Regions from separate parts of the Vibrio sp. Vb1554 genome, predicted to be linked through region 2. Evidence: riboswitches for the same ligand, from Rfam matches in the RefSeq annotation. Region 2 holds a riboswitch; the other holds the start of a gene.
The links. Region 2 has a riboswitch for lysine ahead of lysC (lysine-sensitive aspartokinase 3). Riboswitches for the same ligand answer to the same signal wherever they lie in the genome.

Region 1 (8,686 bases), on a different contig from region 2:
ACCGCTTTGTACTGCTGCTGTGAACGGGTTGCCGTATTCACATTCCGCAATCGTGTAATCCCCAACAGGCATCGCAAAGCTGTGCACGAAGTAGAAATACTCTCCTTCTTCAATATCTTTGAAAAGTGGATTACCTGCTTTTGCAGAGACCGTGTTCCACCCCATATGCGGCAACGGCAAATCGCCAGTTTGTAGTAGCTTCACTTCGCCATCACAAAGTCCAAGACACTCAACTAACTCGTCGGCTTTCTGCCCTTTCTCTTGAGACACTTTGCCCAACAGTTGCATGCCTAAACAGATACCTAGTAATGGCTTTTCTACCTGTTTTACCAAGCTGATCAGATCGCGCTCTTCTAGGTTCTTCATCGCTTCGCTGGCGGTTCCCACACCCGGTAGGAATAGCTTATCTGCGGATAATACGACTTGCGGATCTTTTGAAATCGTTACGTCATAGCCTAGGCGTTCAATGGCAAACTTCACCGAAGAAACGTTGGCACAGCCAGTATCGATAATGACAACTTTCTGTTCTGTCACTGTTTTTCTCCTTGCTAACGTTAGCCTTAAAGCACGCCTTTACTACTTGGTAGCTCAGTGCCTTCTACTTTGATTGCTTGGCGTAACGTACGACCAAACGCTTTAAATAGACTTTCAATGATGTGGTGATCATTGTTGCCCGCAGAAGAAAGGTGCAACGTACACGCTAATGTGTCAGTCAGAGAGCGGAAGAAGTGAACCACCATCTCTGTTGAAAGATCACCCACTTGCTCACGACTAAACTGCGCGTCGAACTTAAGGTAAGGACGACCTGATAGGTCTAGTGCGCATTGCGCCAAACACTCATCCATTGGCAAGCTAAAGCCAAAGCGACCAATACCACGCTTGTCACCCAGTGCTTCTTTCAACGCTTGACCCAACGCAAGAGCGGTATCTTCTACTGTGTGGTGATCATCAATGTGCAGGTCACCTTCCACTTTGCACACCATTTGGAATCCACCGTGCGTCGCAATTTGATCCAGCATGTGGTCAAAAAAGCCAAGACCTGTAGAAATATCGTTACCGCCTTGCTCGTCAAGATTAACGAATACTTTAATGTCTGTTTCTTTTGTGGTGCGAACCACTTCAGCAACGCGAGCCTTCACCGTGAGATCTTTTAGGATCTGTTTCCAACCCATGGTTTCTGGGTTGTATTGAATGCCACGAATTGCCATGTTTTCTGCAAGTTGAAGATCGGTTTGACGATCGCCAATCACAACAGAGTTTTGAAAATCCACTTTGCCACCTTGAAGGTACTCTTTTACCAAGCCTAGTTTAGGCTTACGGCAAGAGCAGTTATCTTCATCAAAGTGAGGACAAATCAGTACGTCATCGAACTTCACACCTTGAGACTCAAAGATCTCCATCATCATGTTGTGCGGTGCATCAAAATCAGCTTGTGGGTAGCTGTCTGTACCCAAACCATCTTGGTTCGTGACCATCACTAGACGATATCCTGCATCCTGCAACGACAGCAGGCTTGGGATAACAAATGGTTCTAGTTTTAGCTTATCTAAACGGTCTACTTGAAAATCAATCGGCGGCTCAACAATTAAGGTGCCATCACGATCAATAAAAAGGATTTTTTGTTGTTTGCTCACTCGAACTTCCTTATTGCTATTCTTTTGGCGCTCCCGCTATTGAGCGAGAGCGATAAATTCTGTCTCTATTTATGCGTAGTAGTTTCTAATAAATCCAAGCGTTTTTTCGCACTCGTCACGGTTACCCACACTGATACGCACACAGTTTTCAATTGGCGAGTTACGCAAAATAATGCCCGTATCCCAAGCCGCTTTGAAAAGGTCATCGCCATCTGGGAATTTCACCAATAGGTAGTTCCCCCACCCTTCAAACACTTCCAAACCCGGAATCATTGAAAGGCCAACTTGCAAGTAAGCACGGTTCGCATTCAAATCGAGAACTTGAAACTTCGCTCGTGCTAAACCAGCTTCCGAAAGCGCCTGAGTCGCAATTTCTGCCACTGGAACTGGGACTGGGTAAGGTGCGATAACTTTAAGAAGTACATTAATAAGCTCTTCGTTCGCAAGCGTAAATCCACAACGCAGACCTGCAAGCGCAAAAGCTTTCGACAGAGTACGCAGAATCGCAAGATTCGGGTATTGCGCCAGTAGGTCTACCGTTGACGCTTCTGGACAAAAATCGATGTACGCTTCATCCATCACCACGATTGCACGGTCTTTTGTCATCTCAAGCAGAGACACAATGTCCTCACGCTTAACCAAGTTACCCGTTGGGTTGTTTGGCGAACATACAAAAACCAGTTTCACGTTATCCAGATTAGCTTCGATGCCTGCAAGGTCTAGTTGCCAATCTGACGTTAGCGGCACGGTTTTGCGCTCTACACCGATGGTTTCTGCACTGATGGCGTACATACCGTAAGTTGGTGGGCAGTAAAGAATCGCATCTTCACCCGGCTCACAGAATGCACGAATTAATAACTCAATACCTTCGTCTGCGCCGCGAGAAGTCAGTGTTTGTTCTGGTTTAACACCCGCATACGCTGCGTAAGCGGAAATCAGTTCTTTCGGTTGGCATTCGCTGTAACGATTAAGACGAGCAAAGTCTGTTTTGTATTCATTGTTAAATGGTGATTCGTTGGCATTTAGCCATACGTCACCCGTACCACCGATTCGGCGAGCCGACATATAAGGGGTAAGCTGTTGGACTTGTTTACGCGCTAGCTTTTCCATCTCATTACTCTCTTATTCTTACTTACTTGCTAATTTTTCTACGCGGATAGTAACAGCACGTTTGTGAGCGTCCAGACCTTCCGCTTCAGCCATCGTGACTACCGTTGGTGCAAGGTTCTTTAAACCATCAGCAGAAAGCTCCTGAACCGTCATTCGTTTAGAGAAATCCGCCAAACCTAAGCTTGAATAAGTACGTGTGTAACCGTAAGTAGGAAGGACGTGGTTAGTCCCCGACGCGTAATCTCCCGCAGATTCAGGCGACCAATCCCCAAGGAAGATAGAGCCTGCATTATCAAGTAGAGGTAGAAGCTCACGAGGGTTCTTAGTCTGAACAATCAAGTGCTCAGGACCGTAGTAATTGGAAATAGAAACTGACTGCGTCATCGACTCGGAAATAATGATCAAGCTTGATGCCAGAGCCTTTTCTGCGATGTCTGCACGAGATAGCTCCTTAAGCTGACGTTGAACCGCATCCGTCACTTGATCAGCAATCACAGGAGAAGGAGTCACCAATACCACTTGAGAATCAGGACCGTGTTCTGCTTGGCTCAAAAGATCCGCAGCGATAAAGTCTGCATCTGCGGTTTCATCGGCAATCACAAGAACTTCTGATGGCCCTGCTGGCATATCAATCGCAGCACCGCGGAAATCATTGCTAACCTGTCGTTTTGCTTCGGTCACGTAAGCGTTGCCCGGACCAAAGATCTTATCTACTTTCGATACAGTCTCGGTGCCATAAGCCATTGCAGCAACTGCTTGGCCACCACCGACGTTGTACACTTCATCAATGCCACACAGCTTCGCGACATAAAGGATCTCATCAGCGATTGGCGGTGGAGAACAAAGAACGACTTTACGACAACCTGCAATTTTTGCAGGAACGCCGAGCATCAAAACAGTCGATGGCAAAGGCGCACTTCCACCAGGAATGTACAAACCCACTTTTTGAATTGGACGTGTTACTTGTTCACAAAGAACACCTGGCTGCGTTTCCACCTTGATCGGTTGCGGCTTTTGCGCTTTGTGGAACTTAGAAATATTGGCGTAAGCTTGCTCTAGTGCGCTCTTCATTGACTCTGACAAACGCTCTGACGCTGCCTTAATTTCCTGAGAAGAAACACGAATGGATTCAGGCTTAACACGGTCAAACTTTTCTGTCAGCTCAATAAGAGCAGAGTCACCTTCTTCTCGAACTTTAGCAATAACTTCGGCCACAGCAGTGGTGATATTGGCACCTTCTGCAATAGCAGGGCGCTCCAAAATAGAGTCTTGCTGATTCTCACTTAATGATTGCCAAACGACTGTTCTCATGATGCTTACTCCATCATTTTTTCAATTGGTAGAACGAGAATTGAACTTGCGCCCAACTCTTTCAGCTGTTCCATTGTTTCCCAGAATAGGTTTTCAGAACTCACTAAGTGAACAGCCATTTTCTGCTTATCTGCAGAAAGAGGAAGAACAGTTGGGTCTTCAGCACCTGGCAGTAGTGCTTTAATTTGATCTAACTTCTCTGCTGGGGCGTGAAGCATAATGTACTTAGATTCTTTCGCTTGCTGCACGCCTTGCATGCGAGTTAACAGCTTTTCGATTAGCGCCACTTTGTCTGCGTCGAACTCACCTGTGCGTTGAATCAATGTCGCTTTTGATTTGAAGATAATTTCAGCTTCTTTAAGGCCGTTCGCTTCCAGTGTTGCACCTGTAGAAACCAAATCAGCGATAGCATCAGCGAGACCCGCGCGAGGCGCAACTTCTACAGAGCCTGTCAGCATACATGTAGAGAATGGAACGCCGGCTTCATCCATGTACGCTTTTAGAAGTTGAGGATACGTTGTAGCAATACGCTTGCCAGCTAAGTCTTGTGGACCGTTGTACTCTTCGTCCTTGTCGATTGCGATAGATAAACGACAGCCACCAAAATCAAGTCGACGAAGCTGAACAAACTCGCAGGGTTCACCTAATGCTTTGCGGTCAAGGCGAACTTCTTCTAGTTCATTTTCGCCAATAAAGCCAAGGTCAACCACGCCATCCATAATTAAACCTGGGATGTCGTCGTCACGAACCAAGAGTAAATCAATTGGCATATTTTCAGAATGGACAACTAAACGCTCGCCCATTACGTTGAACTTTACGCCGCACTGTTTTAGTAGAGCTTGACTCTCTTTGCTAAGACGACCTTTTTTCTGAATTGCGATTCTTAAACGTTGTGTTTGCATTGCTTTGTCCCTATGCAAGATTTTGATATCTAAGTATTTTTCAAACTAATAAAACTAAAAAACCCTCGGGAGATTGAAGCCTCCCGAGGGTTTAAAATCTGCTTTTACTTTGATTTTACCTCCGGGAGTTTCCTGCCTCCCGGGTATGCGTACATCGCCCGAAAGACTAGATTGGGTGATGATGGTGATGAATGTTCATTACAAAATTACGCATACTTATTTCAAGGCTCTTCTCATTTGCTTTGTTACCAACCACACTAACCAAGCTGATTACTTTTTTCAACCCTTAATTTTAAAAAAATTCGAATTGTATAATACAAATAAAAAAGGAGGCCGAAGCCTCCTACAATTTCACCTTTTAAATCAGTGAATTACGCACTCTGGCAAGACGCTATTTTAGACTTTGAAAGCCATGACAAAATAGCGCAAACGATAACGAATGTTATCGACGCTGCAATAAACGAAAACGCAATTGAAGCAGTCATACCAAGGGCAATAAAGCCCACGCATGAAACAAGCGCGACTGATAATGCATAAGGTAGCTGTGTTGATACGTGATCAATGTGGTTACAACGTGCACCCGTCGATGACAAGATAGTCGTATCTGAGATTGGTGAACAATGGTCACCGAATACCGCACCAGCTAAAACCGCACTCAGCATCGGTAGCATTAGCGCTACGTCTGTTGCGCCAGCCATGTCACCCGCGATTGGTAGCATAATGCCGAACGTACCCCATGAAGTACCTGTTGAGAACGCCATTAGGCCAGACAACAAGAATAGGATAACTGGTAGCCAGTGTGGGTTAATGTTGCCCTGCGCCATTGTCGAAAGGTAAGTACCAGTCTTCATATCACCGATAACAGAACCAATGGTCCAGGCAAATACTAAGATTAGAATCGCACCAAACATAGACTTAGCACCAATCCAAAGTGTACGTGCGATCTCAGCCATTGGTAGACCTTGCTTCACAACAGTAAACAGTGCAACAGCTAAGCCAAGCAAGCTACCGTAGATTAGTGATGTACCTACATCTGTATTTTCAAAAGCACCAAGAAGCGCAAACTCCTTACCATCAGCAGCCAATGCTTGGCCACCCGTGTAAAGCATTGAAGCGATAGTCGCGATAATCAGCGTTACGATAGGAAGTATCAAATCTGACACTTTACCCTTTTCACTTTCACGGATATCTAGCTCTTCGTTTAGGTCATGCGCTTCTTGCGAGTCATTTTCTTTGTCTTTATCAAAGCCACGACCTTGCGATGCAGAGATTTCATGCTCACGCATTTTACCAATATCAAGACCAAACCACGCAACAGCGAACACCATTAGCAGCGCAAAAACGGCGTAGAAGTTCATTGGGATAAGACGAACATATGCGCCAAGAGCCGAATACTCTGTGATCCCATGTGAGACTAAGATCCCGCCAATAATAGTAATAATGTAAGCACCCCAGCTAGAAGCAGGCATAATTACACACATTGGAGCGGCGGTTGAGTCTAGAATGTACGCAAGCTTAGCGCGAGACACATAAAAGCGATCGGTTACTGGGCGAGAGATCGCACCAACAGCAAGGCTATTAAAGTAATCATCGACAAAAATGAATACGCCTAAAAAGGCGGCAAGAAGTTTGGAGCCGCGTTTACTCTTCACTCGAGATTGTGCCCATTCAGCAAAAGCACGAGTACCGCCAGATAGCGTTAATAAAGCTGTTGTCATACCTAATAAGATTAGGAAACCAACAATGCTCATGTTCCAAGTGTTAATTCCACCATCTTCAATAAAGACAGAAGAAACTTGAGAACTGACGTAACCTGCGGTGTCGCTGATAGACCAGCTATTAAGTAGCACCGCACCTAGCACGATACCTACACCCAAGGAAACTAATACACGTCGAGTCAAAATCGCCAAAGTCAAAGCGACAATAGGTGGCAATAATGAAACAGGAGAACTAGAAAAATCTATTAAATTCATGATCTTCAAAAACCAAAGTTTGGCTAGAGATCTACTGCAGACAAGTCACGTAGCATACGATACGTGCTCATGTTGAACTTAGCGACAGGGAAGCGAACACTCCACCCAACCCTACAGTAGCGCTCCATAGTTTAATGTGAATATATACTATGGCAGTGTTGTTCCTTTCAGATACAACCCCAGCAAGTAACTTTGATGAGTTACTTACTTCGGCAATCTTCGCCTTCCACTATTATTCATTGGCATCACCCCAATAATAGCTACTCTTCGAGACCGCGCCTCTACGGCAACAACAAACAATTAACCACTAACTGTACAAATTAACAACAAATTGTCTGCAATATTGCATCAGGTGGCAGCCATTGTACTTATGATGAGAGTCAATGCAACACATCAAACTAAATTAAACAAATAAATAATGACTGAGATAATTTATAAACCTTGCCTACTTCCATAAGTTTTGTGCAACTGAAATCACATCAATCATGTTATTTATGAAACATTATTACTACCTTAGAAATATCATGGTTTATCTTATATCAATAAATTAAGGATATATGACACAGCATTAAAGATGGATGCTTCATATTTTTAAGTAATAACTCAAATTTTTTTATAAAAAACCAAGCTATCACTCTCTCTATACAATAATGATTGTTGATTTTAGTTCTCATCTAATAATGATTTATTTCGAGTGTAATAATATTAATTGCTTTAAAAAATAGTCAAATTTAAACAAAATCTTGATTTAGCATTTGCACATAAGGAAAAGATAAAGTTAAATATAAGGACTCTTTGTTTATTTATAGATTGGCATTATTTAATCGTAACGATAAAAAGTGCCCAACACATTAACCTTTTAATAGGAATCGTTATGTCAGAGCTGACTAAAACCCTTCTAAATATCCGTAGCCTTCGTGCATTTTCTCGTGAGCTGACTCTAGAACAATTGGAAGAAGCTCTAGATAAACTCACTACTGTCGTAGATGAGCGTCGTGAAGCAGAAGAAGCAGAACGCGCAGCACAAGCAGAGCAAGAAGCTAAGCTTGCAGAGATTGCTGAGAAAATCGCTCAAGACGGTATTGACGTAGAAGCACTTATTACTGCGCTATCTGGCGAAACTAAGACGAAAGGCAAAGCGAAGCGCGCACCTCGCCCTGCTAAATACAAATACACAGATTCAAACGGTAATGAGAAAACTTGGACTGGCCAAGGTCGTACACCTTCGGCGATTCAAGAGCAACTTGATGCAGGTAAATCTCTGGATGAGTTCCTAATCTAGATCCGTGCTATTTTTAAAAGGCTCCCATAGGGAGCCTTTTTTATTTAAACCATTACAAATAAAAAAGGCACATTTCTTAATGTGCCTTTTACTTTAGTTACAGAATAGTTAATTAAACCGCTTCGTATTAACGTTCCCAGTATGCTTCTTCTAGGCTATCTTCTCGCTCAGGAAGTCCGCGCGACAATCGTGGTGAATGTTGCACGAGAACTTCGTAGCTAGCACGGTTTGCGTATTTGCAGACTTGAGAAAAAGAAGAGTAAGTTAAATACTCGTTACTGTGCTTGCTTGAATTAGGCACATTTTCTTTATGGTATTTATTTGCTGCCATATCATGAAGAACAGCAGATAACGCAGCATCACCTGCGCCATTTGTATTCTTAATTTTTTCTGGGCCACCCATATATGGCGAGATATGCGAGTACACTTTTATTGGCGTCTCGCATGAGTCTTTTTTCGCCGGACGACTGAATT
Region 2 (8,686 bases):
CCTACATCAATGCAGAAAAGCAGGTGGGACAAACAAACGGTAAGATTTTGCTAGCGACGGTCAAAGGTGATGTACATGATATCGGGAAAAATATCGTTGGCGTTGTATTGCAGTGCAATAACTACGAAATTATCGATCTTGGTGTCATGGTTCCTTGCGAAAAGATCTTAAAAGTAGCGCAAGAAGAGAACGTCGATATTATTGGTTTATCAGGGTTGATCACACCTTCATTAGACGAAATGGTGCATGTTGCAAAAGAGATGGAGCGTCTCGACTTTAACTTACCTCTTCTCATCGGTGGCGCAACAACGTCAAAAGCCCATACAGCAGTTAAGATTGAGAAAAATTACAAGCATCCAGTGGTTTACGTGAACAACGCCTCACGTGCAGTGGGCGTATGTACTTCTCTTCTGTCTGATGAACGTCGCCCTGAATTTGTTGAAAAACTTGAAGCTGATTACGAACGAGTACGTGCTCAACATAATCGAAAGAAACCGAGAACCAAACCAGTGACATTAGAAGCTGCTCGAGCGAATAAAGTTGCTATCGATTGGGAAGCTTATACTCCTCCAGTGCCTGTTAAGCCTGGCATTCATATCTTCGATGATTTTGATGTGGCTATATTACGTCAATACATCGATTGGACACCATTCTTTATGACTTGGTCACTTGTGGGTAAGTATCCAACAATTTTCCAACATGAAGAAGTTGGTGAAGAAGCAAAACGTTTATTCGAAGATGCCAACGAGATACTTGATCGAGTTGAGCGAGAAGGCCTGTTAAAAGCGCGCGGAATGTGTGGCTTATTCCCTGCTGCGAGCGTGGGGGACGACATTGAAGTTTATGCTGATGAAACTCGTACCGACGTTGTGAAAGTATTACGTAACTTGCGACAACAGACCGAGAAACCAAAAGGATTCAACTATTGTTTATCCGACTACATCGCACCTAAAGAGTCGGGTAAGCATGATTGGATAGGGGCATTTGCTGTCACTGGTGGTATTGGTGAACGAGAGCTTGCTGATGAATACAAAGCACAGGGAGATGATTACAACGCAATTATGATTCAAGCGGTGGCGGATCGCCTAGCCGAAGCGTTTGCTGAGTATTTGCATGAGCGTGTCCGTAAAGAAATTTGGGGTTATGCTGCGGATGAAGATTTATCTAACGATGATCTCATTCGTGAAAAATACCAAGGTATTCGCCCTGCACCAGGTTATCCAGCGTGCCCTGAGCATACTGAAAAAGGACCGCTTTGGGAGCTACTTAATGTGGAAGAGAATATTGGCATGACTCTAACCTCCAGCTATGCAATGTATCCGGGCGCGTCAGTCTCTGGTTGGTATTTCTCTCATCCTGACTCACGTTACTTTGCGATCGCACAGATCCAAGAAGATCAGCTAGAGAGTTACGCCGATCGTAAGGGGTGGGATAGGATCGAGGCTGAAAAATGGTTAGGGCCAAACATTAACGGTTAAATTGATGTTTACCTCGTCCAAATGTAACAACTATTGAAACAACAAAGGGCTGCAGATACGCAGCCCTTTGTTTTATTGAGTTGAACTTACTTCTCAAACAACTCCGTGTGGAGTTTTTGTATGGCTTGTTTCGATACCGATTCATGGAGCAAGAAGCATAAGTTGTGAGGGCTAGCGCCATAACAAATCATGCGTAGGTTAAAATCTTCTAGCGTGCCAAAAACCTGTTTCGCGTAGCCTTTACTCTCACTCATGTTGTTACCAATGAGAGCAACGAGGCATAGGTCATGTTCAACTTCTACCTTACATAACTCTTCTAACTCTTCTCGTGCAGCTTGCGGCAGCTGCGGCGCGCCACCAGATGTATCAGTTTGATCAAGTGTTAACGATACACTGATTTCAGATGTCGTGATCAAATCGACAGAGATCTTATGCTTTGCAAGGATCTCAAAGACCTTTGCTAAGAAACCGTATGCGTGGAACATATTGGCGCTGCGTAGCGTTACCATGGTTTGGTTACAACGCAAAGCTAGCGCACGGAATAACGGTGAGCTTTCGACTTGGTGGCGAATCCAAGTTCCCCCTTTTTCAGGCTCTTTCGATGACCCTACAAATACCGGAATGTCGTGGCGCAATGCAGGTACTAGCGTAGAAGGGTGAAGGATTTTAGCGCCAAAGTTAGCCATTTCTGAAGCTTCACTAAAGCTGATCTCAGGAATTGGTGAGGCTTTTGGTGCAATTCGCGGGTCTGTTGTGTAGATACCCGGAACATCAGTCCAGATTTCTAGCCCTGCCGCTTTAACGCTCTCAGCAATTAAGGCGGCGCTGTAATCGCTGCCCCCTCGACCTAATGTTGTTGTATTACCGGCTTCGTCAGATCCTATGAAGCCTTGAGTAACAACAACGGATTGTTGGCAAAGTGGTACGAGTTTATCTTGCGCAAGCGTCGAAATTGCTTCAATGTTTGGCTCCGCGCGACCAAAGTTGTCATCAGTACGCAGCACATCGCGGATATCAAAGCGCACTGCTTGAATGCCTCGCTCACACATTAACTGAGTTAGAATGTGCGTCGACATGAGTTCACCACATGCGACTAAATGATCGGTTAACTTCGCACTAGCTTGGATAGATGCAGCCTCGGCCAGGCTGGTTACGGTATCTAATATGCCATACACCTCGGCAGCAGTTTTCGTGCTGTCTTCGAGCTGAGTTAAAATGGCGTCATGAATGTTGGCCAGATTTTGCAGTAGCTCAGTACGGTGCGTTTGATCCTGAACACCGTTGGCGAGTTCTACCAATAGGTTGGTGACGCCAGAGCAAGCGCTGCTCACGACTAGGCGAGTATTTGGATTGTTTTCGATAATGGTGGCGCAACGACTCATTGCCTCATAGTTGGCAACACTGGTTCCACCGAATTTAGCTACGTTAAATGCGCTCACTGCGTTCTCCCACGACTTCCTAAAAAATTGTACATCCAATGTTTAGTGAGAAAAGGAACAGAGCAAAAAGAGAGGCATTTAGAATGCTATTTGAAAAATTTACCCTCAGAAGCCCTTCATCAGACTGCGCTGATGACAGTTGATGGGATTCAGCCCAATTCAACCGACAAGTCAAATCCTGCAACTTTGACTTACCTCGGCACTACTCCCCCTCAATGATTGGTGTTGGAATTGCGGTTCCACAAATCATCTACCTGGGTAGCGCTCCTCTTCTACATAAAGCTCAAACATTGAACGGTTTTGAGGCCTTAATGTCAATCAATATTTCAACCTTTATGGTGTTTTTTATTAACGATTTTGTGACACTGGTTTGACCTCCATACTTACGGCTAATTGCTGATAGAGGAAAAATCTATTAGGGTGGAGAACCCTACACCTGAGCCATGTTATTGAATAGAACTTTTAGAATGCTCAGGATAAAAGATAATCAAGGAGCTGACATGTCGATCCAAAGCTTTATTCCACCTCACCGTATTTTAATGGGACCTGGTCCTTCTGATATTTATCCTCAAGTGTTACAAGCACTAAGTCGTCCTACGGTAGGTCACCTTGATCCTCTGTTTATCGGTATGATGGATGAGCTCAAGCAGCTATTGAAGTATGCCTTTCAAACTGACAATGAATTCACTATTGCGGTTTCAGCCCCTGGTAGTGCAGGGATGGAAACCTGCTTTGTAAACTTGATCGAGAAAGGCGATAAAGTGATCGTTTGCCGTAACGGTGTATTTGGTGAACGCATGCGCGAAAATGTCGTCCGTGCTGGTGGTGAAGTTGTTATCGTCGATGATGAATGGGGGACGCCTGTTTCCATTGATAAAGTCGAGCAAGCACTCGAACAGCACCCAGATACAAAAATTCTTGCTTTTGTGCATGCGGAAACCTCAACTGGTACAGTCAGTGATGCTCAAGCATTGGGTAAGCTGGCGAAACAGCATAATGCATTATCTATTGTTGATGCGGTGACGTCACTTGGTGGTGTGCCGTTAAAAGTGGATGAATGGCAACTGGATGCGGTTTACTCTGGTAGTCAAAAATGTTTGTCATGTGTACCTGGGCTCTCACCAGTGACGTTTTCTCCTGCCGCGATTGAAAAGATTCAAGCAAGAACAACACCAGTACAGAGTTGGTTCCTCGATCAGAGTTTAGTTTTGGGGTATTGGAGTGGAGAAGGCAAGCGTAGTTACCATCATACGGCGCCAGTTAATAGCTTGTATGCGCTTCATGAAGCTTTATTGATACTGAAAAATGAAGGATTAGAAAACGCTTGGGCTCGTCACCAACTGATGCATGAAAAACTCAAAAATGGCTTACAAAAGTTAGGCTTTGAATTTGTTGTGGACGAAGCCCATCGGTTGCCACAATTAAATGCGATTTACGTGCCTGAAGGAGTTGATGAAGCAAAAGTTCGTGCTCACTTGCTAGAAACCTATAACCTAGAAATTGGTGCAGGCCTTGGGGCATTAGCTGGTAAAGCGTGGCGTATTGGCTTAATGGGTTACGGCGCTCGATCTGAAAACGTTGCGCTGTGCTTAAAAGCGTTAGAAGAGTCACTCACTGAATAAAATCATACAGCAATGAGATAAAGAAAAGCGAAGGTCATCCCTTCGCTTTTTGGTATTTATTACTCAGCTCCTGAAGTGGGGGCTGGTGAGGCAGATATTGCTTGAGAAGGTGGCTGGTAATTGACGTCACTGAAATCAATCTTCGGGAACAAAAACTGCGCTTCAGCTCTAATTTGCTCCGCTTTACTTGAGTCATCTAAGCCTTGGTAGGCCAAAATCAAATTATTATAAAATGCAGGGCGAGGCTTATCTTTGATGATTTTTAGCGACCAATCGATATAAGGCTGAATCAAGGTTGCGTCTTGTTGGTACAGCCCAAGGTTTAAAAACGTGCTATAGACATCCCAATCAAACCTGTCTTTCCAAACTACAGGGTTACTGACTTGATTCAGAATATCAGGGTTAGTTGGTCTAGTGGTCTCAAACTTCGTCAATACATAATTCGTATGTAATGCGCTTACCATGTAAAACGTAAACGCAACGGGAAGTACCAAACTAAAAACACGCAGCAAGCTTTTGGTTACATTACTAAAGCCGACTTGTCGATAACGAGAGACGCGCTGATCGACCCAGTACAGTAGGATAACGAAGATCAACCAATGCACGAGAGAGTGGTAGAAAGGGTATTCCAGTTGTGAGTGCAATACGATAGGTATAAACAAGGCCAGCAACGCAAGACGAGTTCCGCGTTTGGCTTGATAGATTCGATACAGTACCAGTGCCATCGCTAAGAAGATGCCGAGTATTGGCAGCAAGCCACCTTCTACTCCCCAGTAAAGCAGCTCGTTATGCGGATGATCCATGGCTGGCAAACCAGCTGGGTAATTCTCATTTAGGGCATGTTGACGAGCCGTATACAGCATGTACTCAGATTCAAACTTACCATATCCATAACCAGTAAAAGGCTTTTCAATCACCATGTCTAATGTTTGCGGAAAAGTATACGCTCGAGGAGACTCCATATTTACTTTTTCTGCGGCTAACCCACCTCCATCAGGAAAGGCAAGATGCATGACAACGACGGAGAATAAGAGCCCACTTACAAGTGACACAACCCAGCGGATAAAGCGCCCTTTGGTTGCAAAACGGTACATGTATGGAATGACCAACAACACGGCGATGACCGAGGCTAACCAACCAGTGCGTGAAGCCAACGCCACAATTAGTGGTAAAGTTAAAACTGGCACGGCATAGAGAAGGTAAACATCGCTTAACTTACGGTCGTATTTGTAGGGCTGACGTGCAAGTAAATAGCTGGCAATCACCAACCCTGTCGCAAGAAAGCTGGCCATTACATTGGGCTGTTGGAAAATACCATAAGGACGATTGGCCACCGTGTCGTAACCAAACGGATTACCTGGTTTGAGATACAGATATTGTGTCAGACCAAAAATGGCTTCGATAACAACCGCAAGGACAATGAACCATAATAGGCGTTGGCGATGTTTATTACTGAAATGAAATTGTTGTAAAACAATAAAGAACAGGACACCACACCACAGGCCAATGAGCTTATTGGCTGCCAAGCTGCTATTCGCATTTGGGTACAGAATGGGCACTGTCATGATAAGAGCACTAATGAACAAGCCGATGGTTAGTTTTGAGTAACGTAGCACTCGATTATTCGCTAGTTGGTAACACCCAATGCCTAATGCAAAGCTAAAAGCAATCCAAGTTGTCGCATTGAACGAAAGCGAAAGCCCCGAACCGCCGGGGTTGGGCATGAAAAAGTGCATTGCCAACACAAATAGTGTTGCCAAGGCAATGAGAAACTTGCGATTGAGGGGAACCTGTACTTTTTCGGGAGAAAGCTTTGTTCCACTTACATGTATAGTAGCCATAGTTATTGCGTTGTTTTGAATGAAAAAAGACCAGCACTTGCTGGTCTCGATACTTTACCTGTTTTTTCTACTTCAACATAGGCTTGAGGAAGTGAGCTGTGTGCGAACCCTCGATTTGCGACACATCTTCCGGAGTGCCTTGAGCGATTATCTCGCCGCCACCCTGACCCCCTTCAGGACCAAGATCGATAATCCAGTCCGCAGTCTTAATGACGTCCAGGTTATGCTCGATCACCACGACAGTATTTCCGTGGTCGCGAAGTCTGTGCAGTACAGTGAGCAACTGCTGGATATCATGGAAGTGAAGGCCGGTTGTTGGTTCATCCAAAATGTACAAGGTTTTTCCTGTATCACGTTTGGATAGCTCTCGCGCCAGTTTCACACGCTGTGCTTCACCACCGGAGAGTGTTGTTGCCGCTTGACCCAATCGTATGTACGACAAACCCACATCCATCAGTGTTTGTAGTTTGCGAGCGATGGCAGGAACTGGATCGAAGAAGGTGCGTGCATCTTCGACCGTCATTTCTAGCACTTCATCAATAGTTTTACCTTTGTAACGTACTTCGAGCGTTTCACGGTTGTAGCGTTTACCTTTACACACATCACATGGCACATAAACATCTGGTAGGAAATGCATTTCTACTTTGATAACACCGTCACCCTGACAGGCCTCACAACGACCACCGCGTACGTTAAAACTAAAACGGCCCGGCTTGTAACCGCGAGAACGCGACTCCTGTGTGCCTGCAAACAGTTCACGGATTGGGGTAAAGATCCCCGTATAGGTTGCAGGGTTAGAGCGAGGTGTACGGCCAATTGGGCTTTGATCAATATCGATGACTTTATCGAAGTGCTCTAGACCTTTAATCGATTTATAAGGTGAAGGCTGAGCCGTTGTCGCTCCGTTAAGTTGGGTATGCGCAATTTTAAAGAAAGTATCATTAATCAGCGTTGATTTACCTGAGCCAGATACCCCTGTAATACAGCTGAATAACCCAACAGGAATTGAAAGGTTAACGTTTTTAAGGTTATTACCTGTTGCGCCTAATAGCTCAACCGTTTTTTTCGGATCTCGCGGCGTGCGATCTTTCGGTACTGCGATTTCTTTAACACCACTTAAGTACTGACCTGTCAGAGAATTCGGATTCGCGACTATCTCTTCCATGGTGCCTTCCGCAACAACATTACCACCATGTACGCCAGCACCAGGACCAATATCTATGACATGATCTGCACAGCGAATCGCATCTTCATCGTGTTCTACCACAAGTACGGTATTACCTAAATCGCGCAAATGAGTCAGTGTTTTTAGGAGTCGTTCGTTATCACGCTGGTGGAGGCCAATCGACGGTTCATCTAAGACGTACATGACACCAACAAGACCTGCACCAATTTGGCTTGCTAAACGAATACGTTGAGCTTCACCGCCTGATAAGGTTTCTGCACTGCGTGATAAGTTTAGGTAGTTCAAACCGACGTTAACTAAGAATTGCAGGCGGTCGTTGATTTCCTTCATCACTTTTTCAGCGATTTGGGCTCGTTGACCTTCCAGTTTCAAGGAATGGAAGAACTCCAATGCATCAGCAATGCTGAGTTCAACAATCTCAGGTAGTGTCGTATCAGCAATAAAAACGTTACGTGCTTCGAGGCGTAGACGAGTACCGCCACAGCTTGAACAAGATTTAGTGGAGATGTATTTTGCAAGCTCTTCACGGACAGAGTTGGATTCTGTATCACGATAGCGACGTTCTAGGGTATTCAGAATACCTTCGAATGGATGGCGTTTAACGCGAATATCGCCACGATCGTTGATGTATTTAAACTCAATCTCAGTACGACCTGAGCCCTTTAGAATGACATCTTGCGTTTTCTTTGGCAGAGAATTAAAAGGGGCATGGAGGTCAAAACCATAATGATCGGCCAATGAGGTGAGCATTTGGAAGTAGTAGTAGTTCTTTTGATCCCAACCGCGAATCGCACCTTGTGCCAAGCTTAATGAATCATCTTGAATGACTCGGCTTGGATCGAAGTATTGTTGAACACCCAAGCCATCACAAGTGCCACATGCACCAGCAGGGTTGTTGAATGAGAAAAGTCGCGGCTCTAACTCTTGCATGCTGTAACCACATTGTGGACAAGCGAAGTTGGCGGAGAAAATAATCTCTTCACCGTCGCCATCCATTGGCGCGACAACCGCAATTCCGCCTGATAATTCGAGTGTTGTCTCGAAAGATTCGGCCAAGCGCTGTTGTAAGTCTGGACGAACTTTAAAGCGGTCTACCACGACTTCAATGGTGTGCTTTTTA

Region 1: it holds a riboswitch for lysine, as region 2 does, so the genes downstream of both, tet(35) (tetracycline efflux Na+/H+ antiporter family transporter Tet(35)) here and lysC (lysine-sensitive aspartokinase 3) in region 2, are expected to answer to the same signal.

Annotation. Positions count from the first base shown of each region.
Region 1 covers NZ_JAWPOJ010000012.1:111,028-119,713, reverse strand. Annotated here, with positions in the region: gene hisH (imidazole glycerol phosphate synthase subunit HisH) at 1-534, opposite strand, end outside; gene hisB (bifunctional histidinol-phosphatase/imidazoleglycerol-phosphate dehydratase HisB) at 561-1,634, opposite strand; gene hisC (histidinol-phosphate transaminase) at 1,704-2,744, opposite strand; gene hisD (histidinol dehydrogenase) at 2,763-4,055, opposite strand; gene hisG (ATP phosphoribosyltransferase) at 4,061-4,957, opposite strand; His leader region at 5,011-5,148, opposite strand; gene tet(35) (tetracycline efflux Na+/H+ antiporter family transporter Tet(35)) at 5,329-6,930, opposite strand; lysine riboswitch at 7,040-7,222, opposite strand; gene R8N28_RS12445 (H-NS family nucleoid-associated regulatory protein) at 7,805-8,212, shown strand; gene R8N28_RS12440 (inosine/guanosine kinase) at 8,340-8,686, opposite strand, start outside.
Region 2 covers NZ_JAWPOJ010000050.1:4,368-13,053, forward strand. Annotated here, with positions in the region: gene metH (methionine synthase) at 1-1,478, shown strand, start outside; gene lysC (lysine-sensitive aspartokinase 3) at 1,565-2,917, opposite strand; lysine riboswitch at 3,019-3,197, opposite strand; gene R8N28_RS22800 (pyridoxal-phosphate-dependent aminotransferase family protein) at 3,418-4,539, shown strand; gene R8N28_RS22805 (PglL family O-oligosaccharyltransferase) at 4,599-6,380, opposite strand; gene uvrA (excinuclease ABC subunit UvrA) at 6,448-8,686, opposite strand, start outside.